DNA from 4 places in the Mesorhizobium sp. WSM4806 genome. Region 2 is predicted to be linked to each of the others. Evidence: predicted binding sites of a transcription regulator. Region 2 holds the regulator's gene; each other region holds the start of a gene.
The links. Region 2 encodes LexA, which represses DNA repair genes until DNA is damaged. Its sites were predicted from a motif close to TGTTCNNNNTGTGTTCNG; they were not measured.
Positions count from the first base shown of each region.

Region 1: the regulator LexA is predicted to act here: its motif matches at 5,385-5,402, upstream of AC0L2M_RS10150 (YifB family Mg chelatase-like AAA ATPase).
Region 3: the regulator LexA is predicted to act here: its motif matches at 3,647-3,664, upstream of AC0L2M_RS28785 (DUF3072 domain-containing protein).
Region 4: the regulator LexA is predicted to act here: its motif matches at 2,599-2,616, upstream of ruvC (crossover junction endodeoxyribonuclease RuvC).

Region 1 covers NZ_JBVVQZ010000005.1:134,301-141,942, forward strand. The annotation lists gene AC0L2M_RS10135 (hydantoinase/oxoprolinase N-terminal domain-containing protein) at 1-635, shown strand, start outside; gene AC0L2M_RS10140 (malate synthase G) at 780-2,972, shown strand; gene AC0L2M_RS10145 (hypothetical protein) at 3,114-3,656, shown strand; gene AC0L2M_RS10150 (YifB family Mg chelatase-like AAA ATPase) at 3,760-5,292, opposite strand; gene gshB (glutathione synthase) at 5,475-6,416, opposite strand; gene AC0L2M_RS10160 (SDR family NAD(P)-dependent oxidoreductase) at 6,837-7,604, shown strand; gene AC0L2M_RS10165 (2-dehydro-3-deoxygalactonokinase) at 7,601-7,642, shown strand, end outside.
Region 2 covers NZ_JBVVQZ010000041.1:1,535-9,176, forward strand. The annotation lists gene gltX (glutamate--tRNA ligase) at 49-1,473, opposite strand; gene AC0L2M_RS33930 (ComEC/Rec2 family competence protein) at 1,575-4,031, shown strand; gene lexA (transcriptional repressor LexA) at 4,025-4,777, opposite strand; gene AC0L2M_RS33940 (molybdopterin molybdotransferase MoeA) at 4,882-6,087, opposite strand; gene moaC (cyclic pyranopterin monophosphate synthase MoaC) at 6,087-6,584, opposite strand; gene trpC (indole-3-glycerol phosphate synthase TrpC) at 6,651-7,502, opposite strand; gene trpD (anthranilate phosphoribosyltransferase) at 7,507-7,642, opposite strand, start outside.
Region 3 covers NZ_JBVVQZ010000023.1:10,773-18,414, forward strand. The annotation lists gene AC0L2M_RS28770 (hypothetical protein) at 95-388, opposite strand; gene AC0L2M_RS28775 (endonuclease/exonuclease/phosphatase family protein) at 838-1,638, opposite strand; gene AC0L2M_RS28780 (phospholipase D-like domain-containing protein) at 1,792-3,252, opposite strand; gene AC0L2M_RS28785 (DUF3072 domain-containing protein) at 3,394-3,612, opposite strand; gene AC0L2M_RS28790 (ATP-dependent DNA ligase) at 3,759-4,385, opposite strand; gene AC0L2M_RS28795 (helix-turn-helix domain-containing protein) at 4,918-6,060, opposite strand; gene AC0L2M_RS28800 (hypothetical protein) at 6,290-6,592, shown strand; gene AC0L2M_RS28805 (family 16 glycosylhydrolase) at 7,613-7,642, shown strand, end outside.
Region 4 covers NZ_JBVVQZ010000013.1:133,485-141,126, reverse strand. The annotation lists gene rcdA (protease adaptor protein RcdA) at 1-150, shown strand, start outside; gene AC0L2M_RS20540 (DUF2200 domain-containing protein) at 267-617, shown strand; gene AC0L2M_RS20535 (hypothetical protein) at 746-901, shown strand; gene AC0L2M_RS20530 (hypothetical protein) at 1,003-1,290, opposite strand; partial or broken gene AC0L2M_RS20525 (cyclophilin-like fold protein) at 1,454-1,681, opposite strand; partial or broken gene AC0L2M_RS20520 (LysR family transcriptional regulator) at 1,675-2,478, shown strand; gene ruvC (crossover junction endodeoxyribonuclease RuvC) at 2,658-3,167, shown strand; gene ruvA (Holliday junction branch migration protein RuvA) at 3,178-3,798, shown strand; gene ruvB (Holliday junction branch migration DNA helicase RuvB) at 3,842-4,879, shown strand; gene AC0L2M_RS20500 (metallophosphoesterase) at 5,008-5,922, shown strand; gene AC0L2M_RS20495 (glycoside hydrolase family 5 protein) at 5,916-7,166, opposite strand; gene ybgC (tol-pal system-associated acyl-CoA thioesterase) at 7,299-7,642, shown strand, end outside.

The sequences.
Region 1 (7,642 bases), on a different contig from region 2:
TCGCCCGCAAGCGCGACGGCCGCGGACAGGCGATCGCCGCCACGCCGGAGGCGATCTCGGAACGGGTGCTGACCACGCTGACCCGGCTGTCGGCGGAAGTCATCCTCGAAACCGCCTTTGCCGAGGACGGGCTGGATGGCGCGGCGACCGTGGCGCACGCGCTGGTGCAGCGCGCCGTCGATTCCCATCCCGGCATCGCACGGCTGAGCGTCGCGCTCGACCGCCCGGTCATCGGCCTCGGCGCCTCGGCGCCGCTGCATTATGCCGGGCTGCCACCGCTGGTCGGCCATGACTGCGTGGTGCCCAAAGATACCGATGTCGCCAATGCGCTCGGCGCCGTCGTCGGCCAGGTCAGGGTTTCGGCGGAGGCGCGCGTCAGCCAGCCCCAGGAAGGGCTGTTTCGCGTCGCCTCAGGCGAAAGCGTGCGCGACTTCAATGACGAGGCGGCGGCGATCGCGGCAGCGGAAACCGATGTCCGCGCCATTGCCGCCGGGCGGGCCAGGGACGCCGGCACCGACAGCGCCGAAATCGAGATCGCCAGCGAATTCCGCGTCTCGACCGTCGAGGGCCAGCGCATGTTTATCGAGGCGCATGTGGTGGCGGTGGCGTCGGGCAGGCCAAGGATCGCGGTTTGAGGGAGAGCGCAATCTCCCCCAAAAGGGGAGATTGGCGGCTTTGGCCGGCGGCGAAAATGCCCTACCTTCACCCTAAGCTGAATTGACCCTGCCACCCTGACATGTCAAAGGCCCGGCCAAAGCCCTTCGTCTGGAGAAGCCCCGATGACCGATCGCGTCGAAATCGCCGGATTGCGGATTGCCCGCGAGCTTTATGATTTCGTCGTGAACGAGGCGCTGCGGGCCACCGGCATTGCAGCCGACGCCTTCTGGACCGGCTTCTCGGCCATTGTGCATGATTTGGCGCCGAGGAACCGGGCTCTGCTCGCAAAACGCGACGCGCTGCAGGGCCAGATCGACCACTGGTATCGCGACAATCGCGCGCCCGCCGACATGGAAGCCTACAAGGATTTCCTGAGGGAAATCGGCTATCTCGCGCCGGAAGGGCCGGCCTTCTCCGTCGCGACGGACAATGTCGACCCCGAGATCTCGGTGGTTGCAGGGCCGCAATTGGTAGTGCCGGTGATGAACGCGCGTTACGCGCTGAATGCCGCCAATGCGCGCTGGGGCTCGCTCTATGATGCGCTCTACGGCACCGACGCCATTCCCGAGACCGACGGCGCCGAGAGGGGCGCCAGGTTCAATCCCGTGCGCGGCGCCAGGGTCATTGCCTGGGCGAAGGGTTTTCTCGACGAATCGGTCCCGCTGACGACCGGCAAATGGGCAGGGGTGAACGGGCTTGCCGTGGCCAACGGCATGCTGCGGCTGAGCGAGGGCGCCGGCGCCACCACGCTCGCCGATCCCAAACAGTTTGCCGGCTATCGCGGCGACGCCGATAATCCCGAAGCCGTCCTGCTCACCCGCAATGGCCTGCATATCGAGATTGTGATCGACCGCAGCAACCAGATCGGCAAGACCGATCCGGCCGGCATTGCCGATGTCGTGCTGGAATCGGCGCTGACGACCATCCAGGACTGCGAGGATTCGGTCGCGGCGGTCGATGCGCAGGACAAGGTTTTGGTCTACCGCAACTGGCTCGGCCTGATGAAGGGCGACCTTGCCGAGGAGATTACCAAGGCCGGCAGCACGTTTACGCGTAAACTCAATCCCGACCGGTCGTACACCGCGCCTGATGGTGGCGCGCTGTCCCTGCCTGGCCGCTCGCTGATGCTGATCCGCAACGTCGGCCACCTCATGACCAATCCGGCGATTACAGATCGCGACAGCAACGAAGTGCCGGAAGGCATAATGGATGCGGCGATGACGGCGCTGATCGCGCTGCACGATATCGGCCCGAACGGACGACGCGCCAATTCCCGCGCGGGCTCGATGTATGTCGTAAAGCCCAAGATGCACGGGCCGGAGGAAGTCGCCTTCGCCGTCGAGATATTCGACCGTGTCGAGGCGCTGCTCGGCATGGCGAAAAACACCATCAAGATGGGCATTATGGACGAGGAGCGGCGCACCACCGTCAACCTCAAGGAGGCGATCCGCGCCGCCAAGGATCGCGTCGTCTTCATCAACACCGGTTTCCTCGACCGCACCGGCGACGAGATCCACACCTCGATGGAAGCCGGCCCGATGATCCGCAAGGGCGACATGAAGCAGGCCGTCTGGATTGCCGCCTACGAAGCCTGGAACGTCGACACCGGGCTGGACTGCGGGCTGGCCGGCCGCGCCCAGATCGGCAAGGGCATGTGGGCGATGCCCGATCTGATGGCGGCGATGCTGGCGGAAAAGATCGCCCATCCCAGGGCCGGCGCCAACACCGCCTGGGTGCCGTCGCCGACAGCGGCGACGCTGCACGCCACCCACTACCACAAGGTCGACGTCGACGCTGTGCAGGCGGCGCTGAAGAGCCGCCCCAAGGCAAAGCTCGACGACATCTTGTCGGTGCCGGTAGCGGTGCGGCCGAACTGGTCGCCGGAGGAGGTCCAGAACGAGCTCGACAACAACGCGCAAGGCATTCTGGGCTATGTCGTGCGTTGGATCGACCAGGGCGTCGGCTGCTCGAAAGTGCCTGACATCAATGACATAGGCCTGATGGAGGACCGCGCGACGCTGCGCATCTCCTCGCAGCACATCGCCAACTGGCTGCATCACGGCGTGTGCACCTCAGACCAGGTGATGGAGACGATGAAGCGCATGGCCGGCGTCGTCGACCGCCAGAACGCAGGCGATCCGCTCTACCGGCCGATGGCCCCTGACTTCGACAAGTCGATTGCCTTCCTCGCCGCCTGCGACCTCGTCTTCAAGGGCCGGGTCCAGCCCAACGGCTACACCGAGCCGGTGCTGCACGCGCGGCGGTTGGAGCTGAAGGCAAAGGAAAGACCCTCGATAGCGCGCACAGAGTTCTAGTATAACCCGACAGATATTAGCAATTGCTAAAACGTCGTTGTCCCGGTGCACGCGATCTGCTACGATTCAACCACCGACAAACGGCTCTGGGAGGCCGTGCGTCCGACATCATGCACAAGAACTCAAAACCGGAGAACGGCCATGACACGGCTTCTGACGGTCGCTGCCCTTGTGGCGGCGGGCAGTTTGGTTGCGATGCAAGGCGCAGCCGCCGATGACGCTGCGATGATCAAGAGCGCTGAATCCGCCGCACCCCCCGCTGTATCAAGCGGCGCTGCGATCCACGCTATGGATGAGAAGGGTGCAATGCGCACACTGCGCGAGGGCACAAACGGCTTCTGGTGCATGCCGGACAACCCGGCCACACCTGGCCCGGATCCAATGTGTGGAGATGCCAACGCGATGGAATGGGCGATGGCGTGGATTGGAAAAAAGGAACCGCCCAAGGGCAAGGTCGGCTTCATGTATATGCTGGCAGGCGGCACCGATGGCAGCAACACCGATCCTTATGCGACGAAGCCCGAGGAAGGCAACAATTGGGTGGAGACTGGACCGCACGTGATGATCGTCAACGCAACGGACATGATGCAGGGCTATCCGGCTGACCCCAAACCTGACACGTCCAGGCCATATGTGATGTGGGCGGGCACTCCCTACGCACATCTCATGATTCCGGTTAAGTAGCTGCCGCCGAATTGACTGGCGATAGCGATCAGGCTGCGTAGCGTCAGACTGTCGAGCTCCTGCGGGCCGGGCCGGTCACCCTGCCTCAAGGGGGAGGGGAACGTCACGCCGCCTGCGCCATTCGCTCCGAACTCATGCGGTACGAAATCGCCTCGGCCAGATGGATGCGGCCGACAGTCTCGCTGGCCTCGAGATCAGCCAATGTCCGCGCCACCTTCAGCACCCGGTGATAGGCCCGCGCCGAAAAGCCGAGCTTTTCACTGGCATCCCTGAGCAGCGACAGGCCTGATGCATCCGGCATCGCGATCTCCTCGATAACAGAGGGTGAGCAGTGCGCGTTGGTGGTGACGGAGGTAGCGCCGAGCCGCTCGAAACGTTCGCGCTGGGTTGTCCGCGCGCGGGCCACGCGCAGCGCCACATTGGCACTCTTCTCCGCCCGGTCCGGCCGGATCAGATCGCTGGCCGAGACCGCCGGCACCTCGATCCGAAGATCGATGCGGTCGAGCAGCGGGCCTGATATGCGCGCCTGATAGTCGGTGCGGCAACGATCGCCGCGCAGGCAGCGATAGCCCGGCTCGCCAGCCATGCCGCAGCGGCACGGGTTCATCGCCGCGACCAGTTGGATGCGCGCCGGATAGGTGACGCGATGATTGGCGCGGGCGATCATGCAGTCGCCGGTCTCCAGCGGCTGGCGCAGCGCATCGAGCGCCTGCGGCGAGAATTCGGGAAACTCGTCGAGGAACAGCACGCCGTGATGGGCCAGCGAGGCCTCGCCCGGCCGCACGCGCAGGCCGCCGCCGACCAGCGCCGCCATCGAGGCCGAATGGTGTGGCGCGCGGAACGGCCGCCGGTCGGTCAGCTTGCCTTCGCCAAGCTCGCCGGCCACCGAGGCGATCATCGAGACTTCGAGCAATTCCCTCGGCGCCAGCGGCGGCAGGATCGACGGCAGCCGCTGCGCCAGCATCGATTTTCCCGATCCTGGCGGACCGATCATCAGCATGTTATGGCCGCCGGCCGCCGCCACTTCGAGTGCCCGCTTGGCGGTCTCCTGGCCCTTGATGTCGGCAAGATCCGGCAGGTCGCGCGCCGAGGCATGGATGCCGGCCTCCGGCCGCGACAGCACCTGCGTGCCGCGAAAATGATTGGCGATGGCGATCAGGCTGCGCGGCGCCAGGATGTCGAAATCCTTGCCGGCCCATGCCGCTTCCGGGCCGCAGGCGAAAGGGCAGATCAGGCCCTTGCCTTCGGCATTGGCGCCGATCGCCGCCGGCAGCGCGCCGGCCACCGCGGCGATGGTGCCGTCGAGCGACAGTTCGCCAAGCACGACATAGCCGGCCAGCATGTCGCCCGGAATGGCGCCAAGCGCCGCCATCAGGCCAAGCGCGATCGGCAAATCGTAATGGCTGCCTTCCTTGGGCAGATCGGCGGGCGCCAGATTGACGGTGACCTTCTTCGATGGCATCGACAGGCCCGATGCGTGCAGCGCCGCCTGCACCCGCTCCCGGCTTTCGGCCACCGCCTTGTCGCCGAGGCCGACGATGTGCATGTTGACCTTGCCGGGCGCGATCATCACCTGCACGTCGACCGGCACGGCCTCGATGCCCTGGAAAGCGACCGTGCGGACCCGCGCAACCATTTTTCTGCCCCCGGACATGGGCTCGCCCGAAGCCCATGCGATCATGCCGCGAACGGCGTCATCTGAGACAACCACAGATTTTGGGCAAAGGCAAGAACATTACGGGAACAATCGAACGTTGTGCCTTGATGGCATCGCATCGGCTACGGACCGGAACCCCGCTGTTCCGCCAAGCATGGACGCTACTTGCGTTTGTCCTCGACCGCATCCCAGAACAGGCTGGCGATATCGGCGCCACCAAAACGCTGCACCTCGCGCACGCCGGTCGGCGACGTCACGTTGATCTCGGTCATGTAGTCGCCGATCACGTCGATGCCGACGAGGATAAAGCCGCGCTCCTTCAGCGACGGGCCGATGCGGGCGCAGATCTCGCGTTCGCGCTCCGTTAGTTCGGTTTTTTCGGCGCGGCCGCCGACATGCATGTTGGAGCGTGAATCAGTCTCGGCCGGCACCCGGTTGATGGCGCCGACCGGCTCGCCGTCGATCAGGATGATGCGCTTGTCGCCGGCTCGCACCTCCTTCAGATAACGCTGAACGATGTAGGGCTCGCGGAACACCTGGCCGAACATTTCGAGCAGCGAGGCGAGGTTGCGATCGGCCTCGTGCAGGTGGAAGATGCCGGCGCCGCCATTGCCGTAGAGCGGCTTGACGATGATGTCGCCGAACTCCTTGCGGAAGGCGGCAACCTCCTGGCTGTCCTTGGTGATCAGCGTTTCCGGCATCAGGTCGGGAAACTCGGTGACGAAGATCTTTTCCGGGCTGTTGCGCACCCAGGCCGGGTCGTTGACCACCAGCGTCCTGGGATGGATGCGCTCGAGCATATGCGTCGTGGTGATGTAGTTCATGTCGAACGGCGGGTCCTGCCTGAGCAGGACGACGTCCATCTCCGACAGGTCGGTGCGCACTTTCTCGCCGAGCGAATAATGATTGCCCTTCTCGTCGCGGACCTGCATTTCCTCGACGCCGGCAAACACCTTGCCGTCGCGCAGCGACAGCCGGTCGGGCGTATAATGGAACAGCTGGTGGCTGCGCCGCTGCGCTTCCAGCGACAGCGCAAACGACGTGTCGCCGGCAATCGAGACGGTGGAAATGTGGTCCATCTGGACAGCGATTTTCAGAGGCATGGCGGATCTCCGGCGGATCGGATGGGCTGCTTGCCCTTACAACCTCCCCGGTCATCTGCCAATCGCGACATTTTGAGGATTGCCTGCTGGGCCTCGACGAGGCGCTTCGGCTGCGCCGGCGGCAACGATTGCTGTTCGGCGGGCCAGTCGGTTTCGATGCCACGCTCGGCTATCTCAGAAATTCCCTCCGTGGCACCTTGCGCTCAAGGCGATCTGACGAGCGACTTGTCAGACATAAGCCCGCGAATTTGCTTTTTCTCCCTTGCTCCCCCGACCGGGCTGGCTAGGATGCGCGCCGACCGAGCCACGGCGCCGCGCGTCCTTTTGGACGCGCAAACGACGCGGTAGCACTTTGATTTTGCGCATGATCCTTTCCGAAAATCGAAACTGGGTTTCGGGGTCATGCGCAGGGAGGAAAAAATGATGCCATCGGCGCGCTTTGCCGACCTTGAGGGCGCTTCGGTGCTGATCACCGGCGGCGGCTCCGGCATCGGCGCGGCGCTGACCGAGGGTTTTGCCCGCCAGGGGGCAAAAGTCGCCTTCATCGACATCGCCGACGGCCCGAGCCTGGCGCTGGCCGACCGCATCGAAAAGGATCTCGGCCGCCGCCCCCTCTATCTCAAGACCGACATACGCGACGTCGAGGCGCTGCGGGCTTCGGCCGCCAGGGCGGCAGAGGCGCATGGCGACGTCACCGTGCTGGTCAACAATGCAGCACTTGACGATCGCCACGCGGTAGAAGACGTCACCGTGGAGTTCTGGGACAACAACCAGGCGGTGAACCTGCGTCCGCATTTCTTCTCCGCACAGGCGGTGGCGCCGGGCATGAAGCGCGCCGGCGGCGGCTCGATCATCAACTTCACGTCGACGTCGTTCCTGATCAACCACCCCGACATGCCGGCCTATACCGCCGCCAAGGCGGGGATCGTCGGCCTGACCAAGGGGCTTGCCGGCAAGCTCGGCGCCGACGGCATTCGCGTTAATGCGATCGCACCCGGCTGGGTGATCACCGAGCGGCAGAAGCAGCTCTGGGTGACCGAACAGGCGCTCGCCGCCCACGTGGCCAAGCAATGCATCAAGCAGGTGATGCAGCCGGAAGACATCGTCGGCACGGTGCTGTTCCTCGCGTCGGACGCTTCGCGCATGCTGACCGCACAGATGCTGATCGTCGACGGGGGCTTCCTGTGAACTCAGCGAGCAACGTGCCTTCTGTGGCCACCGTCGAC
Region 2 (7,642 bases):
GCACTGCGAAACCCACCTTTCAATGCCAATCTTCTTGGGCCAGTTTTGCTAATCGATTTGATCCGCGACGCGCGCCAGGCTTTCCTCGCGGCCAAGCACGGCAAGCACGTCGAACACGCCGGGCGAGGTGCTTTTGCCGGTTAGCGCGGCGCGCAAAGGTTGGGCCACTGCGCCAAGCTTATGGCCGCCGGCGAGCGCATATTCGCGGATCGCCGCTTCCGCCGCTGCGGCCGTCCAATCCCCTGAAATCGCCTTCAGCGCCGCATGGGCGCCCCGCAGGATCTCGCGCGCCTCGCCGCCGAGCAGCGCCGCCGCCTTCTCGTCGATCGGCAGCGGCCGCTCGGCAAACAGGAAGGCGGCACCGTCGACCAGCTCGACCAGCGTCTTGGCGCGCTCCTTCAAGCCGGGCAGGGCGGCCAGCAACTGCGCCTTGCGTGTGTCGTCGAGGCGCGCTGCGATCGCCGGGCCGCCTTCGAGATAGGGCAAGGTGTTGATGAAGATATCGAGCAATTCGGGCTCGTTCATGCGCCGCATATGCACGCCGTTCAGCGCCTCGAGCTTGGCGAAGTCGAAGCGGGCGGCCCCCTTGTTGACATCGCCGATGTCGAACCACGCAATCATGTCGGTGATCGATATGACCTCGTCGTCGCCGTGGCTCCAGCCGAGCCGCGCCAGGTAGTTGAGCAGTGCCTCGGGCAGATAGCCCATGGCGCGATAGGCTTCAACGCCGAGGGCGCCGTGCCGCTTCGACAGCTTGGCGCCGTCGGCGCCATGGATCAGCGGGATATGCGCCATTGACGGCACCTCCCAGCCCAAGGCTCGATAGATCACCATTTGGCGGGCGGCATTGGTCAGATGGTCGTCGCCGCGGATGATGTGGGTGATGCCCATGTCGTGGTCGTCGACGACGACGGCATGCATATAGGTCGGGTTGCCGTCCGAGCGCAGGATGATGAAATCGTCGAGGTCCTTGTTGGGGAAGCGGACTCCGCCCTGCACGCGGTCATGTACCACCGTCTCGCCTTCGGCCGGCGCCTTGATGCGGATCGCGCCCCTGGCGCCAACCGGTGCCTCTGACGGGTCGCGGTCGCGCCAGCGGCCGTCATAGCGGGGAGGCAAGCCCTTGGCCCGCGCACTCTCGCGCATCGCCTCCAGCTCGGCCGGCGTCGCATAGCAGTAATAGGCTTTGCCGAGGCGCACCAGCTCCTCGGCAACCGCGCGGTGGCGCGGCGCGCGCTCGAACTGGGATACCGGTTCGCCGTCCCAGGTGAGGCCGAGCCAGGAGAGCCCATCGAGGATGGCAGCGGTTGCCGCATCGGTCGAACGCTCGCGATCGGTGTCCTCGATGCGCAGCAGCATCTTGCCGCCAGTGTGTTTCGCATACAGCCAATTGAACAGCGCCGTGCGCGCCCCGCCAATATGCAGGAATCCGGTGGGCGAAGGGGCAAAACGGGTGACGACCTTGTCGGACATGGAACTCCTGGGCAAGCGCAGAAAACGGATGTGGTGCGCGGACTTTCGCGCGTCGCGCGTTCATGTAGCATAGGAGGTCGAGGGCGCAAGGGGCGAACCCTATGGCTGGACCAGGCCGCGGCGTGGACGACAGCGAGGGCGCGACCGCAAGCGTCAGCGAACGATCGCTGTTTGCCGACGTTCCTCACACTGAGTCGCTACCCGTTTCGCTGCCTGCGTCGCCGCTGAGCATCCAACCTCTTTCGCCGGATCGCCCGGCGCCGATACCGGCTTCAGCACCCGGCCCTGTCATTCGTTTTCGCCGACAGCTCAGCCATCTTTCACCATCCGGTGTCCGCAACAGCGTGGCCGCGGCAGCCGGCCTGGAACTCGACCGGGGCGTCGCCTTCCTGCTGGTGCCGGTTTTCCTGGCATGCGGGGTGATCGTCTATTTTTCGCTTGCCGTCGAACCGGACTTTGCCCAGCCCATCGCCGTCGTGGTCCTTACGGCATTGTGTGCGGCCGTCACGCGCTCACGCCGCAAAACGCACCTGTGCTTCATGGCAGCGTTGCTGTGCGCGCTTGGTGTGCTCGCCGCCAAGGTTGAAACCTGGCGCGCCGGAACGAAGATGCTCGGTTCGGAAATCCAGACCCGGCTGACCGGCCGTGTCGTCAGGCTCGACCAAATGGCGAACGGCCGGATCAGGCTGACCATCGATGTGATGTCGACCGCCCGGCCGACACTGCGTTATGCACCCGAACGTGTCAGGGTGTCGGCACGCAAGATTCCCGCTGAGATGACCGCAGGCTCGGTGGCAACCGGCTATGTGAGGCTTCTGCCTCCGACTGGCCCGGTCAGACCGGACAGCTTTGACTTTTCCTTTGACAGCTATTTCGCCGGTATCGGTGCCAGTGGCTTTTTCCTCGGCAGTCCAAAGATCGTCGTCTCCGAAGATGCACCGTTAACCGCACGCCTTTCTTCGTCGATCGAGAAGGCGCGCGAAACCATCGCCGACCATATCAGGGACAGCATCGGTGGTGCCGAGGGGGAGATTGCCGCTGCGCTGATCGTCGGCGTGCGTGCCGGCATCCCCGAAGAGATAAACGAATCGATGCGGCGCACCGGCATCTACCACATCATCTCCATTTCCGGCCTGCACATGGCGCTTGTCGCCGGCACCGTCATGGGATTGCTGCGCGGCGCCTTTGCGCTGTTTCCCGACTTTTCGTCGCGCCGGCCGGTCAAGAAATATGCGGCTGCTGCCGCACTCGTCTCCATCGCTGCCTATCTGATCTTTTCCGGTATCGTGGTCGCGGCTGAACGCAGCTTCATCATGCTGGCGGTAATGCTTGTCGCCGTGCTGTTCGACCGGGCGGCACTCACCATGCGCAACCTGGCGATTTCGGCCATCGCCGTTATCGTCGTGTCGCCGCACGAGGTGGTCGGCGCAAGCTTCCAGATGTCGTTCGCCGCGACTGCGGCTCTCGTGGGCGCCTATGCCGGTTGGTCCGACTATCGTGCCGACAAGGCCAAGGCGCCGCGACAGCGACGGTCACCGGTCGCTTTCGTCACGCGCAAGCTCGTCGCCGGGGCAGGCACCATCGCAATGACGTCCATCATTGCCGGCAGCGCCACCGCGCTCTTCGCCATCTGGCACTTCCAGCGCGTCTCGCCGCTCAGCCTGTTCGCCAATCTGGCCGTCATGCCGATCGTCACGATCGTCATGTTCCTGGCCGTCCTCAGCGCCTTGGCAATGCCTTTCGGCCTCGACGGCCCTTTCCTCTACATGATGGGCAAGGGCCTGACGGCGATGATTGCAATTTCGGGATGGATCTCGGAGCGTTCGCCGGTCGATGCAGTCGGCCTGATTTCGTTGCAATCGGTTCTGCTGGTGACGGTCGCCCTGGTCATCGCCACGATGGCGACGACATGGCTGCGGCTTGCGGCACTTCCCTTTGCGCTCGCCGGCCTGCTGACGATTTCCGAGACGCGCACCCCCGACGTGCTGATCTCGGAGGATGCGCATCTGGTGGCGCTGCCGATCGGCGGCGGCGAACTTGCCGTCAACCGGATGCGTTCGAACGAATTCACCACCGACAACTGGAAACATGCGCTGGTTTCAACAACGATCGTCGAGCCGGAGACATTCGAAAAAGGAGATGTGCGGTTCGACATCGCCGACCCGGCCGACCTGCCGCCGGGAGCGCCTTTCACCTGCACTGCCGGCCTGTGCTTGGCCCGGCATCCGTCCGGCGCGCTCATTGCGCTCGCCGACAACCGCAAAACCGCGCGGCCGGCCTGTGCCTTTGCGGATTTGATCGTCATCGACGATGCCACAGCCTATTACAAACCCTGCCGCAACCCGCTGGTTCTCGTCGTCACCAAACGGCAGCTCGCTCGCATGGGCAGTGCCGCCGTCTTCTTCGATCCGCTATCGGCGACGACGCGCGCAGAAATCCGTTTTGCCGTCAGACAGCCATACAGGCCCTGGCATGAGCAGCGGCGGTTTTCGCGCGAGGCGAGGGGCCTGCCGCCATACCTCAGGGCCGAGAAACCCAAGAAGCCTGCCGTTCAGTAACGCCGGATCAGTCCGACGAGCTTGCCCTGCACCTTGACCCGGTCCGGCCCGAAGATGCGCGTCTCGTAGGCCGGATTGGCGGCTTCCAGTGCGATCGAGGCACCTTTGCGGCGGAATCGCTTCAGCGTCGCTTCCTCCTCGTCGACCAGAGCGACAATGATCTCGCCAGGCTGGGCGGTGTCGGCGTTGCGGATGATGACCGTGTCGCCGTCGAAGATGCCGGCCTCGATCATCGAATCACCCTTGACCTCCAGCGCGTAGTGCGTGCCGCCGGTGATCATGTCCGGTGGCACCGAGATCGAATGCGTCTGGTGCTGGATGGCGTCGATCGGCACACCGGCAGCGATGCGGCCCATCACCGGTATGGAGACGGTGGCAACGACGTCGTCGTCATTGCCGGCCGCACGCATGCGCGAAGGCGCCGGCTTGATCTGCCGTCCGAGGCCGCCCTGTCCAAGGCCGCCTTGCCCAAGGCTGCCTTGAATGACGCTCGGCGAGAATTTGCGCGCCGCATTGAGGCCCGGCGCGATCGAATCGGGCAGGCGCAGCACCTCCAGCGCGCGGGCGCGGTTGGGCAGGCGGCGAATGAAACCGCGTTCCTCCAGCGCCGTGATCAGCCGGTGGATCCCCGATTTGGAGGCGAGGTCGAGCGCTTCCTTCATCTCGTCGAACGAGGGCGGAATGCCGCTTTCCTTCAGCCGCTCGTGGATGAACATCAGCAGTTCATGTTGTTTGCGTGTCAGCATCGCGACCCCCAACAGAATCAGAAAAACAAACCCAGAACAAACACTATCTGTTCCAGTTGTGTTCCGCAACCATTTAAAGTTTAATGAATGTGTTGACGCTTTGTTCAGCGTAGCATCAGCACGCTGCAGGCGGCGCCCGCTGCGGCCGCGGGAGCGAATGGCTCGCGCACGACCAGTCCGTTGGCGTCGGCCAGCATTCTGAGCATCGAGGAATCCTGGATACTGAACGGCGTTGCCTCAAGCGTGCCGGCTTCTTCCTTCACCACCGCGCGTACATAGTCCTGTCTGAGATCGTTGGCCGGCATGGCGGCGCCAAGCCGCGCCTGACGCATGTCCTGGCGGAAAGCGCGGCCGCCGAGCCGCGCCAGCAGCGGCTTCAGAAAGAGCTGCGTGCAGACCAGGCTGGCCACCGGATTGCCGGGCAGGCCGATGCAGCGGATGTCGCCCAGCCGCCCGAACATCAGTGGCTTGCCGGGCCGCATGGCGATTTTCCAGAAATCGAGCGCCATGCCTTCACCGGTCAGCACGTCATGGACGAGGTCGTGGTCGCCGACCGAGGCGCCGCCCAGCGTAACGATGACGTCCGCGCCTGCGGCGACGGCTTTTTTCACCAGCGCGGCGATCGCCTCCTTGCGGTCGGGGGCGATGCCGAGATCGAGTGCGCAGGCGCCGACCGAGCGGGCCGCGGCGGCGACGCCATAGGCATTGGAGGAGATGATCTGGTCGGGGCCAAGGTCGCTGCCCGGCGGCAGCAATTCGTCGCCGGTGGCGATGATGGCGACCAGCGGCCGTTTCACCACGCTGACCTGTTGGTGGTTGGCCGATGCCGCCAGCGACAATGCCGCCGGATCAAGCAGGCGGCCTTTCTCCAGCAGCGCGTCGCCCTGCGAGAAATCGAGCCCGAGGCGGCGGATGTTGCGGCCTTCAACCGTCGGCGCGGTCACTTCGACGATGCCGCCGCCGAGGTCGCGGACATTCTCCTGGATGACGATGGTGTCGGCGCCAGCGGGAAGCGGCGCGCCGGTGAAGATGCGCACGGCCTGCGCCGGGCCGACTGTCCCGGCAAAGCCGCGTCCGGCCGGCGCCATGCCGATCACCGAAAGTCTCGCGGGCACGGAGGCGACATCGTCGGCCCGCACGGCATAGCCGTCCATGGCCGACGCGTTGAATGGCGGCTGGGTGCGGAGCGCGATGAGCGGCTCCGCCAGCACGCGGTCGGCGGCGTCCATCAGGGCGACGCTTTCAGCCTGCAAGGGCGCAGCGTCCTCAAGCAGGTGCTCGAGCGCCTGGGCGACCGCAAGCAGCGCCATTATCGGCCTGCCCCCTGGGCGTCCGCCTTGTAGTCGCCGGATTTGCCGCCGGTCTTTTCCATCAGCCTGATGTTGGAGATCGCCATGCCGCGGTCGACCGCCTTGGCCATATCATAGATGGTCAGGCAGGCGACCGAGACGGCAGTCAGCGCTTCCATCTCGACGCCGGTCTTGCCGGTGACGCGGGCCAGCGCCGTGACCTTCAGACCGGGCAGCTTCGCGTCCGGTTCGATATCTACCGATATCTTGGTCAACAGCAGCGGGTGGCAGAGCGGGATCAGCTCATGCGTCCTCTTGGCCGCCATGATGCCGGCGATGCGCGCCGTGCCCAGCACGTCGCCTTTCCTGGCATCGCCGTCCAGAATCATTTTCAGCGTTTCGGGCCGCATCGAGACAAGACCTTCGGCGATCGCCGTGCGCGTCGTCTCCGCCTTGTCGCCGACATCGACCATATTGGCTTCGCCTTCCGCGCCAAGATGGGTGAGGGCGGCCGACATCGTCAGGTCACCCTGGAGCGACGTCCGTCCGTTTGGACGCACAAAGCACGCTCTAACGCTTTGTATCTATGCATCATGCTCTCCGAAAAGCGATTCCGACTTTCGGGCAGATGCATTGGCGGGCGCCTTGCCCGTCAAAAGCAGGTGCGTCGCAGTGGCCACGTCCAGTTGCCGCATCAGGCTCTCGCCGACGAGGAAAGTGCCAATGTCGCTCCGTTCCAGCCTGCGGCAGTCCTGGTGCGAGAAAATACCGCTCTCGCTGACCAGCAGCCGGTCGGCCGGCACCATCGCCGCGAGCCGCTCCGATGTCTCGATGCTGGTTTCGAATGTCCGGAGATTGCGGTTGTTGATGCCGATCAGCCGCGACGACAGTTTCAGCGCGCGTTCCGTCTCGGCCTCGTCATGCACCTCGACCAGCGCGTCCATGCCGAGCTCGAAAGCCGTCGTTTCGAGTTCCCTGGCTACGGCGTCATCGACGCTCGCCATGATGATCAGGATGGCGTCCGCGCCCCACGCACGGGCCTCGAACACCTGATAGGGCTCGAACAGAAAATCCTTGCGCAAAGCCGGCAATGTCACGGCGCTGCGCGCATCGGTGAGGAATTCAGGCGCCCCTTGGAAAGACGGCGCATCGGTCAGCACCGACAGGCAGGCAGCCCCACCTTTGGCATATGCCTGGGCCAGCGCCGGCGGATCGAAATCGGCGCGGATCAGGCCCTTGGACGGGCTCGCCTTCTTGATCTCGGCGATCAGCGCGAAACTGCCGGATTTGCGTTTGGCTTCAAGGGCCGAGAGAAAGCCGCGCGGTGCATCGGTAGCCCTCGCCCGTGCCTTGATTTCGGCAAACGGCACCCGTGCCTTCGCCGCCGCGATCTCGTCGCGCTTGTAGGCTTCGATCTTGCGCAGGATATCAGACACGGCGCTATCCGTTTGAAATCTCGACCAGCCGGTCAAGCACCTTTAGCGCCCGGCCGCTGTCGATGGCTTGCGCCGCCGTCGCCATGCCATCGGCAAGCGTCGTCGCCTTTCCCGCCACCACCAGTCCGGCGCCGGCGTTC
Region 3 (7,642 bases), on a different contig from region 2:
CTGTGTCATCGTGGTCAAGAAGATCCTGACCACGTATCTGCGGGAAAAGGGCTACCTGCCGAAAGGCGCAGCAGAATAGCTATGCTCGTCACCGTCAGCCGGGAGGAGTGTAGAGCGGCTCTCTGCATCGATGAACCAAGCACTGGCCATCGAGCGTCGGCACAAACCCTACCGCTGGGATTTCCGACCAGTCGCACGCATTGCTGTACCGGCGGACGTAGAGGGCATAGGTGTTCGGGCCGGTGGTCAGCACCGCCGAGCCATGGCTCTGGATTAGCGCCTGCGTCTGTTGGCAGGTCATGGCGCGGGTGTCCGGCCTGGCCTGGGCGAGGGTTGTGAAGGCAAGCGTGACCGCTGCCGAGGTCAACGCAATCCGGCGAATGGACATGACGAGACTCCCATGATGAGCCATTTGGTTGACAAACTCGCATGTCGCAGGGCAGCTGTGCAATGGCGGCCTCCAAATCGGAATTTCCGGACTGGAGCAAACCGCCCGCCCCGTGCGAATTGACGGCGTGCCGCTGGAGCCCGCAACCGAGGACGCTCTCAACCTGCCGGCGGTCACGGCCGGCAGCCTTGCAATTTGAGCAAACAAATAGCCCGACCAGGTCGTCATGCATCGAGCCGTGGTCACGGCCGAGCCTGTCAATCAGCGCCTGGATGTCGAGCTTCGTCGATCTGCAGCACGTATTCATCAGCCAAGTGGAACACGCCCCCGAAGGCTCGCCAGGCCCAGCGACCTCCTCCGCAACCAAAGCCGCTGGGCCGCCCCGCTCCGCCAGTCCGGCTAGAGCTTCCCTTTGAACCGATCTCCATTCATGGGGCTGGGCAGCTACATCACAGGCGAACGAATCCTATAAGCGGCAGATGATCGGAGGCGACCCGCGAAAGCGGCGTGTCATGGGCTTCGACGGAGGAGATCATTCCGTGTCGGTTTGCCATGATCCGGTCGAGCGACAGCAGCGGCAGACTCGATGGAAAGGTGGGGACCGCCGGTGGCGCGGGACCGAAAGTCGTGTGCAGCGTATTCAGCGCGGAACGGTTTCCGAGTCGCCATTCGTTCAAATCGCCGAGCAGCAGTGTTGGCTTTTCGTCCGGTCTGTTCATGATTTCGAGCACGACACGGGCCTGTTCGGAGCGCGATCGGCGCAGCAAGCCGAGATGGGCTGCGATAATGCGCAGAGTTCGTTTCTCGTCCAGATCGATTTCGGCAACCAGGGCTCCGCGCGGCTCCAGCCCCGGGAGCTTTATCTGATGGACATTGCGAACGATGCCACGTTTGAAAAGCAGAACGTTGCCGTGCCAGCCGTGTCCTTTGCCGTTTCCGGACACCGGCACCGGCACCAGGCCTGTTTCCAATTCGAGACGCAGCAGATCCAGAAGGCCGGCACGATCTCCAAAGCGATTGTCCGCTTCCTGCAACGCAATGACATCCGGGCCGATTTCCCGGATGACGCGACCGATTCGTTCGGGATCGAACTTTCTGTCGACGCCCACGCATTTGTGAACGTTGTAAGATGCGACCAGAGTCCCCGCGGGGCGTGCCCCTTCGGACGGCGCAGCCTTCGCCTTCTGCTTTTTTCTGTCGCGAATGGATTTGAGCACACTTGCAGGAAAGCTATGTCCAGTTCTTTGCATGAGTCTGCTGCTCGTCCTCACCACCTTCAAGACTTAGCTTTGTCTCACTCAAACAGGATGTGCAATCGCTGCTTCCTGCCCTGACGAGATGCGGCGCTCGAAAGGAGCGATGGCTGCGTCGCCCGAATTGCCGCGGGCAGAACGAGAAAGCCTCTAAAGGTAGGGCGATCCCAGCCACAACACTCGGTCGAACAGGCGGACGATGAATGGCCGGGCTCTCAAGGTTTCGATCGTTACAGACGTGGCGGAGGCGATTGCCGATCCGATCCGCGCTTCAATCTCCGCGGCAAAGCCTGCATCAAGAACCTCTACATCAATCTCAAAATTCAGCCGCAGGGACCGGGCGTCAAGATTGGAGGATCCTATAAAAGCCCAAACCCCATCGACCGACAGCAGCTTCGAATGATCGAACGAGCCCTGCGTGCGCCATACGCGGCAATAGTGCTTCAGGACCTGATCGAATTGCGCCGTCATCGCCCGGTCAATAAGGAAAAGATTGTTCGTCGCCGGTACCACGATGTCGATCTCGACGCCTCGCCTGGCTGCGGTCGTCAGCGCGCTGATCAGTTCCCGATCCGGCAGGAAATAGGGCGACATGATGCGGATCGATTTGCGGGCGACGGAAAATGCCCCGATCAGCAAGTTGTGGTTCGTTTCGATGCTGGCATCCGGCCCGGATGCAACCGCCCGCGCCAGCATTGGTTGACCGGGAGCCGCGGGAAGCGCGGCCACTTGCCAGGTGTCGCCTTTCAGGAGCTCGCCGCTCACGAAGCGCCAATCTTCGGCGGCAACCGAAAAAAGGTCGGCAACGACCGGCCCGGTGACCTGAAAATGCGTGTCCCTCGCGCTGGAGGAGCCGGCGAACTCGGCTGAGAATCCCTTTCGGATGTTCATCCCTCCGGTGAACGCAATCGTGCCGTCGACGACCAGGATCTTCCGGTGCGTTCTGAGGTTGGCGTAGGGAAGACGCAGGCCCATGCCAATGTTGCCGTTGAAGAGGTCTGCTGTGATTCCTGCCTCTCGCAGGCGCCCAAGAATGCTGGGGACGGAGTAACGCGCCCCGACGGCATCGATCAGCACGCGAACGCTGACACCCCGCTGGACGGCTCCGGCGAGAGATTCCACGAAAAGCCGCCCGACATCGTCATTGTCGAAGATGTAGGTCTCGAGCAGGATAGCGCGTTGAGCGCCATCAATCGCTCGGCACATTGCGGCATAGGCCTCGTCACCTGTCTCCAATATCGCAATCGCGTTTCCCGAGGTCAGGGCACGCCGGGCCACCCTGTCGCCCAATGTCTTCAGGCCGGTGAAGCGTTGGCCGTACCGCTCGGCAATCAATTCCTCGGCGGCAAAGTTGCGCTCATGTTTTGCGGAAGCCGCCTCGCTGGAAGGGGGCCGCATGGCGCTGATCGTTGCACGACGAATGCGGTTTATGCCGGCAACGGCGTAGATGATCGCGCCGAGGAATGGCGACAGGAACATCACGCCGACCCAACCTGTGGCGGCGCGGACGTCTTCCTTCGTCATTATGGCGTGGACGATGCCGATGGCCGCCATCACCACCGAAATGATCGCGAGGACCTGGGGCCAATGAGTCATCAAGGTCTGCAACATCGCCAGGACTATCCAGCGAGCGGTTGCAGAACGCAATGCAACTCATCCCCGGGGTCAGACCACGGTAACAAACTGGACAGAGCCGCTGTCGGGTTCGATGGAACGGCCCCGTCGCCGGAGGCCAACAGCCACGAGCGGGCACTACAGGCCTAACTTCTCCCGGAGTGCATCGATGCGTTTAGAGGCTTCCGCCTTGCTGAGGCCGTCAGCATAGGCGTCAGGGTCGTCGGCCTGTTCGGCTAAAGTTTTCAAATAGGAGGCTTGTGCGGGGGTCATGGGATCATCTCCGCTGATCCAATCTTCCGGGTCCTTTTCGACATTTGCCGGTGCCTCGATTTTTGGGTTGTGCCGGTCACCCATGATCAATCTCCCTTGATGATCACCACAATGAGAATGATCATGATTTGTTCCGCCAGATTGGTATGCGCGTCGCGTCCGCCCGCGTAGGCCTCAAATCGGTGAGGACGCCCGTGAGCAGCGATCAGGGCATTGGAGCCGTGCCTGGCTCATAAACGACCCCCAACTCGGGAGTCGGCTTCTTCAAATTTTTTGGCCTTCAGCCATGTGCTCGACAGTCCGCTCCTGTAGCGGCTGTCGGCGCGCTTCGAGATAATTCCATTGAGCCCGATCTTCTCGACGGTGCGGAAGAGCGCCAGCGCGCTGCCCTCGAAATGCTCACTGTATTGGATCTTGCCGAGGCCAGGCTCAATCAGTTGCCACAGCGCCTGCTTGCGCTGCAGCAGCGGCAAGGAGCCTAGATCGTGGCCGTCGAGATGGAGGATATCGAACGCGACGAACACCAGCCGGCTCGGCTCGTTCCAGATCGCCGCTTCCAGCGCAGGGCAATCGAAAGCGCTCTGCTCGCCGGGAACAATGACTTCGCCGTCGAGAATGGCAGTCCGGCATGGCAGATCGACGGCTAGTGCGATGGGCCAGTATTTCGTGGTCCAGTCGCGGCCGTTCTTGTTGTAAAGACGCACACCGCCATTATCGATGATGATCTGGGTTCGATAGCCGTCGAGATTGGCCTCGTGGACCCAGCCCTCACCTTCAGGCGGCCGCTCGACCCGAGTCGGGATCTGCGGCGGAAGAAACTCCAGCCGGCCGCCAACGACCTTGGCACGCTTACTCAATGACGCCACCTTTGACCGCGCAGCGGCGGCTATCGGCACAGGCAACACGACATCTCCCCAACATGATGCCTGCCACCTGTGCCGAGCCCCCGCCAAGCCGCCGAGCCCCCGCCAAGCATTGCAAGCATCTACGCACGAAGCCGATCTGTCGTTAGCTTTGCATCCTAATACTTATCCCGGCGTACATATCTTGCCCGGCGCGGCGCTCTTGCACCGTTCCCGACCGGCTAATTGCTGTCCGGGATCGCCGCCAGCCTACGCAGCCCTTTGCTGGTGAGATAATCCGGGCTAGAGCGGTTCGTCATTTCAAGGAACCGCAGAACCGCTCTATCTCTTTGTTTCTTGACTTGGCAAACATACGACTCGCGGTCTCAACAAGTGTCTTATGCTGCGTAGTTGCAATGTATGCTCCGCTGTGATGCGCGGCGACATCGATGAACAGTTGGTCGATAAATTGGGAATTGGCTATAATTGATGGCGCGGTGGACGCGACACGAAAATATTCTGGTCCATGAGCTTCCCGATCCTGTACTCAGCTTCCGAGCGCTTTGAGCCAATGTTCAAAGGAAGAGGCCTCCTCGTGTCCGGTATGCGAAACAGAGTGGGCGGGGCGCGGTAACACCACGGAGCTTCGGACTTCGCGGGGGCTGTAGCCGAATTCCTTGCTAAAAGCTCGGCTGAAATTAGCCGCTGAACTAAACCCGACGGCTTCGGCAATATTAACAATGCGCCGGCTGTCCGCCGGATTGCTAAGCGCAACATGGGCTGCCAGAAGTCGGCGACTTTGTATGTAGTGGAGAACACCACCGCTCGGTTCGAACAACTGATACAGACGAGAGCGCGAGACGCCGAGCGCCCGGCACATTGAATCCGGCGTCAGATGAGCCGCATCCAGATTGTTGTGGACGTATCGACGGGCTCGCTCCATCAGCGCGACACTCACCAATTGTTCGGTGGCCGCGGCATGTTCCGCCGGGGGCGAGAGGCAGGCAATGATCATGCTGCGTGTTGCGTGCACGATGCGGGGCAGATCGTCAACCGTGAGACTGCGCAGTCTTGCTTCGATGTTCTTGAGGTAGTCGAGCAAAAGGTTGGCAAAGTTGCCGGACAGAATTGAATTATTCTTTGCGTCCAGGGTTGCCGCCGCATCGGCGAACAAATCACGCGGCAAATAGAGAAAGAGACTTTGGGATTCCGTTGCCCTCCCCCGAAACGGGTAGCCAAGCGATCTAATCTCCAATTTGCCCGGCTGGTTTTCCGCTACGCGGCGATCGACCTCCGTCCACGACCGGCCAGTATGCGGCAAAGCGATATACCAGTGATCGATCGAGCTGGACCGAAGCTTCGCAGCAGAACGCATATAACTATGTGCCGGTGCGCGCTGTTGAACGATCAGCATGCCGCCGAGGTTCCAAGCCGTGTGGTCGGCGGGAAAGCCATCGTCGAGCGATTTGTCATCCGGCAACTTGATCTCGACAAGCGGAGCCATATGCGCCTGCCAAGCGACGAATTGATCTTCTGGCGCCAGTTCGAGCGTCGAAAAGGGCAAAGGTTCGAGCGCCGGCGCAAGTGACGGGGCAGCCTCATTGTAAGGCTGAGCTTCGCGCGGCCAACGACGTCGATCGCGCTCAAGCGCCTGCCTCGCAAGCGCCTTGTCCTGCCTCTTAGCGTCCATCGCGTAGTGCCGTATCCGATTCCGGTATGCCCATCGCCACCGCAATCATGTGGTGTATCACAGCCATCTGGCAAGACCAGCTGAACGCGAGTCCACAGAGGGCTATCACACTGGGTTACAGCAAGAAATGCATTCCGAGATAAGTTTCTGGATGCGACGATAACGACACTCTTCAACGTGGTGCGTATAGAGTCTGGCACGGTGAAAGCGTAGTTGAGGAGGCAACGAAATGAACGCAAACCTCAAAACAGAAGCTCGTCGCAAGATAATTCTTGATGGATATTTTAATAACGAACCTTTGAAAGATATTGCAGCCAAGGTCGGATGCTCACTGGCGAGTTTGAAAGTCACCGCCAGTAGACTCGGTTGCACACGAACTCCGAAAGAGGCGGCGGAATTTCGGCGAGGATTTCATGTCCCAGAACAAAAATTGCGGGATTACCGCCAACTTATGATTGCTGGACAGTATAGAGCTCGCGAGTGCGCCCTGATTTTGGGACTATTGAAAGACCAATTATCGGTCAGCGAGTAAACTTATTCCAATCACGCCTCAGCGGTTCATCGACAAAAAAAATCCGCCGCAAACACTGGCAACAGGCCCTGAAAGGTTCGCACAGATGCTGCGTCGGCGTTTCAATCGCACCTGCCTCAGCCCTCATGATCTGGCTATTTGCGAACGCGTGTTCGATCAGGTTTGCGCAGATGAACACATAGACTCTTCAAGCCGGGATGCCGAGGCCTTAGCGGTGGCGATTGTCGCAATCTTCCGAAACATTACTACCAAGGAGCGCGAACTGCTGGATGAATTGAGGTCTCTTCGTCTCTCAAAGGGCGCAGAGAAGGCGCACTAGCTGGGCGGCTTTCCCTGACGAATTGTTCTAGTCCCGCGTTGGCATTCGCATCTGCATTGCCCCATTGAGTCCCGCCAGAGTGTAGCCACAGCGCTTGCGAAGGAGATGGAAATGGGTTTAGCCCAAGACTTGTCTGATGTTGCGCTCACATTCGATTGTCCGGATTGCTCGCATCCGGCGGTAAGGAAGGGCTCTGCGCTAAGAACGATCGCGCACTTCAGATGCGACGGGTGCAACGCCAAGGTACGGATCACCTATCCGCAGAAGCTAGCGATCTTCGAAAAGTACAGGCTATTAGCCGCCCAAGGGGCATTGCGATAAGACGATCCGGAAACGCGTCGCCAATGGCGGTGACGCGGACCAGATGCAAAAGGTCGATGCCCCTGGTGGGTCCCCGCTAAAGAAATAACGGCAGTAGCGCACGTTCCCGCAGCTGCACTCGGCTTTGACGAGCATGTTGTGCCGGGTCGCCTTGCCGAGCGTATCGATCGGATCATGCGCCATGGAGGATTCGCAGTATCGAGTCCCGGCTACGTCAACCGATTTGCGACTTCTCCCAAATTTCTCGTGAAGCGCTGGGGGATAAGCGCACTGACCCATTTGCGGCGGAATCGGTGTCCATTACCGTTCCGTTAACAAATGAACGATTAGATATTGGTGGGGTCAACCGCGAAAATGTTGCGAGAACGAGGAGCCCATCAATGGCTGCGATTGCCCTTCCTGGCGATTGG
Region 4 (7,642 bases), on a different contig from region 2:
GACCGCTCGCTGCGCCTGCAGGCACTGGTGCGCCGCATGGACGAGGAAATCTACGGCGGCGCCGTGGCCGAGGCTGCGCCATCCGGCCGCCGCACCAATCCGGTTTCCGACCAGATCACGCTGCTCAACACGGCTTTCGCCCGCGGCTGACAGACTGCTCGATATCGAAGATGTTCGAAGGCCATCCACACTTTACGATCTTCCCCTGCGATGCCGTGGACGTGATGCCGCTTCTTGGCCCCGATCCCGACGCATGAGGGAGTGCCATGACCGAGCATCGAATCTATTCCATGAGCTTTGCCAGGGTCTATCCGCACTATGTCGCCAAGGCAGAAAAGAAAGGCCGCACCAAAGCCGAGGTCGATGAGATCATCCGCTGGCTGACGGGCTACACCCAGAAGCGGCTGGACGCCCAGCTGGGGAAGAAAACCAGCCTGAAGGATTTCTTTGATCAGGCGCCTCAACTGAATCCTTCTCGGAATTTGATCACGGGGGTGATCTGCGGTGTCCGGGTGGAAGACATCGAAGACCCGCTGATGAAGGAAATCCGCTACCTCGACAAGCTGATCGACGAGCTTGCCAGGGGCAAGGCGATGGAGAAGATCTTGCGGAAATGACGCGATCGCACGATCGCATCGACTGCGATCCGACAATGACGCGAACGAGCATCGTGGGGCCGGAAGCGGAACGTTCGCTTTCGGGATGATGGCGCTAGAAAGCCGACCTTTTCATCCAGCCGACCGCCTTGCGCCAGAAGCTGGCCTCCGTGATTTCATATCCAAATATCGCGTTTCAGATCGGATACCTGAAGAACGCCGTTGGCGAGGGTAGCGACGGCATCGACAACGATGGACACAGCGAATCGACATCGACACAGGGCGGCTTCGGCCGCCACGTTTGATGGCAACGGATGACGTTCAGGGCTAGTTGCACGGCGGCGACGAGCCCGACACGATGTCGCAGGCGAATCCACGCGACGGGCAGCAAGGGCCGTCGCCGACTCTATGTTCCCTTCACGATTCTCGGCTTTGGTGGTCGGCGGGATTGAGCCGCACTCTCAAGGGGCAAGGCCAGCCGCTTCTCGTCTTCGATGGCGCGATCGACTGCCTCGATTTCCTCTTGGAGTTCCTTTAGCTTGGCTCCGTAGCTGGAGCCGTCGCTGTCCCCGATCTGAAAGCCGCTTGCCCGCATTGCGTCGCGGGTATGGTGCACGTTACGGACTCCTTCGCGTCGAGTCGCGACCAGGATTTCCCTGAACTCTCCAAGACGTTCAACGTGATTTCGAGTCATTGCGTTCTCCTATTTCGTCGTCATCGGCGCTGACGGCGATTCAGCACGGCTAAAACTTACGGCGCAGAAGGTTTAAGCGACTCTAAGAGATACGCTCGACAAAACATGAATGCGGAAGCTCAAATTTGACCCTTGCAATAAAGTGGAGCGCGGGAGGCGGCGTTCATCCATTGTGCGGTAGCCTTCCGGGCTCAGGAAGAACTTCGACGCGCATCGGATGCTCTCCGCGCACCAGAAGCGGCGCTGGCCCCTGGTCGAGACGCCCGAGCCGGATCAGGCCGCGCGACCACCGATAGGGACCATGAAACATCGCATGATTGCCCCAAGGGGCGTAGTAGCAAAGATCGCCAACCGCCTCGTTCCCGAAGCGACCGCCGCCTTCCGGCGCAATCGACGCTCAGCCATACAATCAAGCAGCTCGAAGCGCGCATGGGCATCCGCCTGCTGACCCGCACCACGCGCAACGTCGCAACGACGATCGCGGGCGAACGGCTGCTGCAGACAATTGCGCCGCGCATCGCCGAAATCGACGACGAGATCGCGGCGCTGACGGCGCTCCACGACAAGCCGTCAGGCTCGATCAGGCTGACCCTGTCCGACCATGCACTCGAAAGCGTGGTCTGGCCCAAGCTCAAGCCGGTGCTTGTCGCCTATCCCGATATCAGCGTCGAACTGATCCTGGACAGCACCTTCCGCAACATCGTTGAGGAAGGCTTCGACGCCGGCGTCCGGATTGGAGAGAGCGTTGAGAAGGATATGATCGCGGTGCGCATCGGTCCCGACTGGCGTCTGGTCGCCATTGCTTCGCCTGCCTATCTCGCCGCGCATGGTGTGCCCGAGCACCCGCAAGAACTGATTCGGCATCTCTGTATCAACATGCGTCATGAAAGCGCCGGCGGCCTTTACGCCTGGGAGTTCGAGAAGGATGGGCAGGCGCTCCGCGTTCGAGTCAACGGTCAACTGACCTTCAATAATACTTATGCCACGATTGATGCCGCGGCCAGTGGATACGGCGTCGCCTACGTCCCGGAGATCATCGTCGAGCAGCACATCGCACGTGGCAAGCTGGTTCAGCTCCTGGACGATTGGTCGCCGTTTTTTGAAGGCTATTTCCTCTACTATCCGAGCCGTCGTCAAAATCTTCGCGCGTTCAAAGTCATCGTCGATGCGCTACGACATCGGAATTGAAGCGAGGGGATCTACGCGCGGCTCACGGACCCAAATGTCCGCTCCGCTTCGGTTCTCGCAGACCACGCCGTCTGTCTCGTCAGAGCGAATTCTCAAACAGCCTGTGGGACGCAGCGGAACCGTTTCTGGTTTGTTCACATTTCGCTGGCATCGCTGTCCGCCACGGGTAAACTTGGCGGATGGGGGAAACGATTCGCATCATCGGCATCGATCCGGGGCTGAGGCGCACCGGTTGGGGCATCGTCGAAAGCCTCGGCAACTCGCTGCGCTTCGTCGCCTCCGGCACCGTGCGTTCCGACGACAAGGCGACGCTGGCGACACGGCTTTGCCAGTTGCATGACGGACTTGCCGAGATCCTGCATGCCGCCATGCCGCACGAAGCAGCGGTTGAGCAGACCTTCGTCAACAAGGATGCGGCCGCGACGCTGAAGCTCGGCCAGGCGCGCGGCATCGCCATGCTGGTGCCGGCGCTGGCCGGCCTGGTCGTTGCCGAATATGCGCCCAACGCCGTCAAGAAGGCGGTGATCGGCGTCGGTCATGGCGACAAGAAGCAGATCCACATGATGGTCAAGGTGCTGATGCCGAAGGCGACGTTCGACACCGACGATGCCGCCGACGCGCTGGCCATTGCCATCTGCCACGCGCATCACCGGCAGAGTGTTGTCTATAGGTTGGCGGCGCTGGCATGAGGGACCACACATGATCGGCAAGCTAAAAGGCACGCTGGACGAGGTCGACGAGGATTTCTGCACTATCGACGTGCATGGCGTAGGCTATGTCGCCCACTGCTCGACGCGCACGCTGGCCGCCTTGCCGGCCCCCGGCGAGGCGGTGGTGCTGTTTATCGAGACCTATGTCCGCGAAGACATGCTGCGGCTGTACGGTTTCCAGTCGGTGCTGGAGCGTGAATGGTTCCGGCTGTTGATGAACAATGTGCAGGGCGTTGGCGCCAAGGTCGCGCTGGCCATCCTGTCGACGCTGGCGCCGGCCGATCTCGCCAATGCCATCGCATTGCGGGATATTGCCATGGTCAGCCGCGCGCCCGGTGTCGGCAAGAAGGTGGCCGAGCGCATCGTCACCGAACTGAAGAACAAGGCGCCGGCCTTTGCCGGCGCTGCCTCCGGCACCATCGGCCTGAAGCAGGAGCTTGGCGAAGGCGTCGCGCCGGCGCCAATCACCGACGCCGTCTCAGCGCTGGTCAATCTCGGCTATTCACGCGATACCGCCGCCAATGCGGTGGCGGCGGCGCTGAAAAGCGCCGGCGAGGACGCGGATGCGTCGAAGCTGATCCGCTTCGGACTGAAGGAACTGGCGCGGTGAGTCTGCGCTTGTCCCGTTCTCTGCCCTGTGCAAGGAAGGCGGCATGAGCCTTTCGCCACGCCTCATTGCTCCCGACAAGCGCGGCGAAGATGCCGAGCAGACCTTGCGGCCGCAGACGCTCGGCGATTTCGTCGGCCAGGCGGCGGTGCGGGCCAATCTCAAAGTGTTTATCGAGGCCGCCAAGGGCCGCAGCGAGGCGCTCGACCATGTGCTGTTCGTCGGGCCGCCCGGCCTCGGCAAGACGACGCTGGCGCAGATCATGGCACGCGAGCTCGGCGTCAATTTCCGCTCGACCTCCGGTCCGGTCATCGCCAAGGCCGGCGATCTAGCAGCACTGCTCACCAATCTCGAAGACCGCGACGTGCTGTTCATCGACGAGATCCACCGGCTCAACCCGGCGGTCGAGGAAATCCTCTATCCGGCGATGGAGGATTTCCAGCTCGACCTGATCATCGGCGAAGGGCCGGCGGCGCGTTCGGTCAAGATCGATCTTGCCCGCTTCACACTGGTCGCCGCCACCACCCGGCTCGGCCTTTTGACCAATCCGCTGCGCGACCGTTTCGGCATTCCGGTCCGCCTCAATTTCTACTCGGTCGAGGAACTGGAGCAGGTCGTGCGCCGCGGCGCCCGCATCCTTGCCATGCCGCTCGGCGACGATGGCGCGCTTGAGATCGCTCGGCGCGCGCGCGGCACGCCGCGCATCGCCGGCCGGCTGTTGCGCCGCGTGCGTGATTTTGCCTCCGTCGCCGGCGACGGTCACGTCGACCGCCAGATCGCCGACGAGGCGCTGACGCGGCTCGAGGTCGATGCGCTCGGCCTCGACGCGCTCGACCGCCGCTATCTCTCGATGATCGCGCGGAATTTTGGCGGCGGGCCGGTCGGCATCGAGACCATCGCGGCAGGGCTTTCCGAGCCGCGCGACGCCATCGAGGACATCATCGAGCCCTATCTGATCCAACAGGGTTTTATTCAGCGCACACCGCGCGGCCGCGTGCTGACCGCCAATGCCTGGCGGCATCTCGGCCTCGATGCGCCGAAGGACCTGGCGCAGCAGCAGATCAGCCTATTCCAGGAAGAGTAGCGTCGGCGCGGCGTTGCGGCCTTCTTTGCTGCGCAAAATCTCCTAATCCTGGTCAGCTTGCCGGCGCATTTGCGGGCTCTAACGCTTCGCTGTGGGACCGTCGGTTCCACGAACGATGGGGTTGAGCGATGATCACCAGACGCGGCTTCCTGCGCCTCATCGGCGGTTCCTTCCTATCCGCCGTGTCGCTCAGTGCTTATGCGGTTGGCCTCGAGCCGCTGCTGCTGACGCATGTAAAGCGCTATTCACTGACCCCGCCAAACTGGCCTGCAGGATTGCACCTTCGCGTCGTCGCTCTCGCCGATATTCATGTCTGTCGGCCATGGATGACGCCGGAGCGGATCAGGTCGCTTGCCGAACGGGCGAACAGCCTGCAGCCGGATCTGATTGTCCTGCTTGGCGACTATGCAGCCGGCACACGCCTGGTTACGGACTGGGTGGCTTCCTCCGAATGGGCGCCGGCCTTGTCAGGCCTGAAGGCGCCGCTCGGGGTGTGGTCAATCCTTGGCAATCACGACTGGTGGGAGGACCTTTCCGCGCAGAAGGCCGGGTTGGGGCCGACGGTGGCGCGCCGGGCGCTCGAGAGCGCCGGCATACCGGTCCTGGAAAACGATGTGGTGCGCCTGGAAAAAGACGGGTATGGCTTCTGGGTCGCCGGACTTGCCGACCAACTTGCGCTGCGGCCGGGCAAGGCCTGGGGCCGCAGCAGGTTCACAGGACTGGACGACCTGCACGGCACGCTGGCAAAGGTAAGCGACAAGGCTCCCGTTATCCTGCTTGCACATGAGCCGGACATTTTCCCGAAGGTCCCGCCACGGGTATCGTTGACCCTTTCGGGCCATACCCATGGCGGACAGGTGCGGTTGCTCGGCTATTCTCCGGTCGTGCCATCCCGCTTCGGCAACCGGTTTGCCTATGGTCATGTCGTGGAGGAGAACGGCAACCTGATCGTCTCTGGAGGTCTCGGTTTTAGCATCCTGCCGGTGCGTTTCGGGATGCGTCCAGAGATTCTTTCGATCGAATTGGGTTCGGCGCTTCAGTGAAGTAACCTGATCGCATCCATCACATCCGGCTCGGCCTTGTCGCCATCAAAAGCGTCGATGATGCCGAAGGCGCCGCCATAGCTCCAGATCGACCATGCGAAGCCATGGGCTTCGGCGCGCGCGATCATGTCCCTGACATAAGCGGCACGGTATTCGGCCGGCATCACGTAGGCATTGCCGTATTCCTGGCGGATCATGCCGAATTCGCCGAGCGTGATGTTCTCCGGTTTGATCCCGTTGGCCTTTGCCCAGGCCTCGACCCTGGTGAACGGCGCCTCTATCGTCTCGCGCAGTTTCTGATCCGTATCCAGGCCGGCCACCTGCTCGTCGAGATAGGCAAGCAGGCCGCTCTGGCGCGCCCATGGCGCCTCTGCCTTGATCCTCGCGCGGATCGTATCGAGCGCAGCATCCAGTTGGGCGCGTGGGACGGCGCTGAGCGGATAGGGCAGGCCGGTGACATAGGGGATGAAGTCGCCGGCCCAGGTCGCGCCCTGATGGGTCAGCAGGAACGGGTCGTAGGAGTGAAAGGTCCAGATGATGTTGGCGTCGGGGATCGCCTTCGGATCGATCTTTGCCAGCGATGCCGCATTGGAATAGCAGGCGCCGGTCAGGATCAGGGTGAGCCTGGTGGCTGACGAACGCGCCGCCGCGAACAGTTTCTGCTGGCGCTCCGGCCACAGGCCGGTGCCGTCGGCGTCGCAGTCGGTGACCGGCTCGTTCATCGGCTCGAAAGCGACTTGGCGCGGATCCTCATCGGCCAGCGTGCGCGCCATCTTGCGCACCATTTCGACATAGGCGTCGAACATTTGTGGATCGTCCATCACCTCGCCCATGCCGATCTTGCGGCTGCTGCCGCTGGGGATCAGATGCAAGTCGACGATCACCTTCAAGCCGGCGCGATTGATCATGCGCACCGAGGCCAGCACGCTGGCATAGAGCTCGTCGCGCAGCGCCAGCGTCTCGCCGGACAGGAACGGCGACGGATCGACCGGCATGCGCAGGAAATCGAAGCCGGCGCTCTTCAGCGCCTTGAGGTCGTCGTCGTTGAGGAATTTGCGCCATTCCGGATAGGGCAGGATTGCTTGCCGGTCGCCCCATTTGTCCTCGCCCGGCCATGTCGTCCATTGGTCGAGATTGAGGCCGCGCTTCATCATAAAGCTCGCCGCCTGGCCCGGCGGCACCAGCGCGGCCAGCACAAGCAGCGCCGCCATCAAGGTCTTGATCATCGCCGTCAACAGTGCCATCGGGTTCATGCGCCAAGTTAATGCGTGTCGCCCAAAACTGTGTAGCGGCTTTTGGACAACGACGCGCCCGGAAACACTACCTGAAGCGCGTCGCGCTTTAGGTGCCCGGTCAGGCCAAAAAAGGAAAGCGCGATGGACGATCATGGTGAATCGGCGGCGCTCTGCGCCGGGCTTTCCGGCGCGCTGACCGAATTCGGCCACCGGCTGATGGCGCGGGTCTATTATGCCGACACCGATTTCTCCGGTGTCGTCTATCACGCGCGCTATCTCGAATTCTTCGAGCGCGGCCGTTCCGATTATCTCAGGCTTGCCGGCGTCCACCACACCGAGCTTGCCGACGGCAAGCATGGCGAAAGAATAATCTGGGTGGTGCGGCGCATGGAAATCGACTTTCGCGGCTCCGCCCGCATGGACGATGTCTTGACCATCGAGACGCGCACCGAGGACATTTCGGGCGCCCGCATCTTTATGGCGCA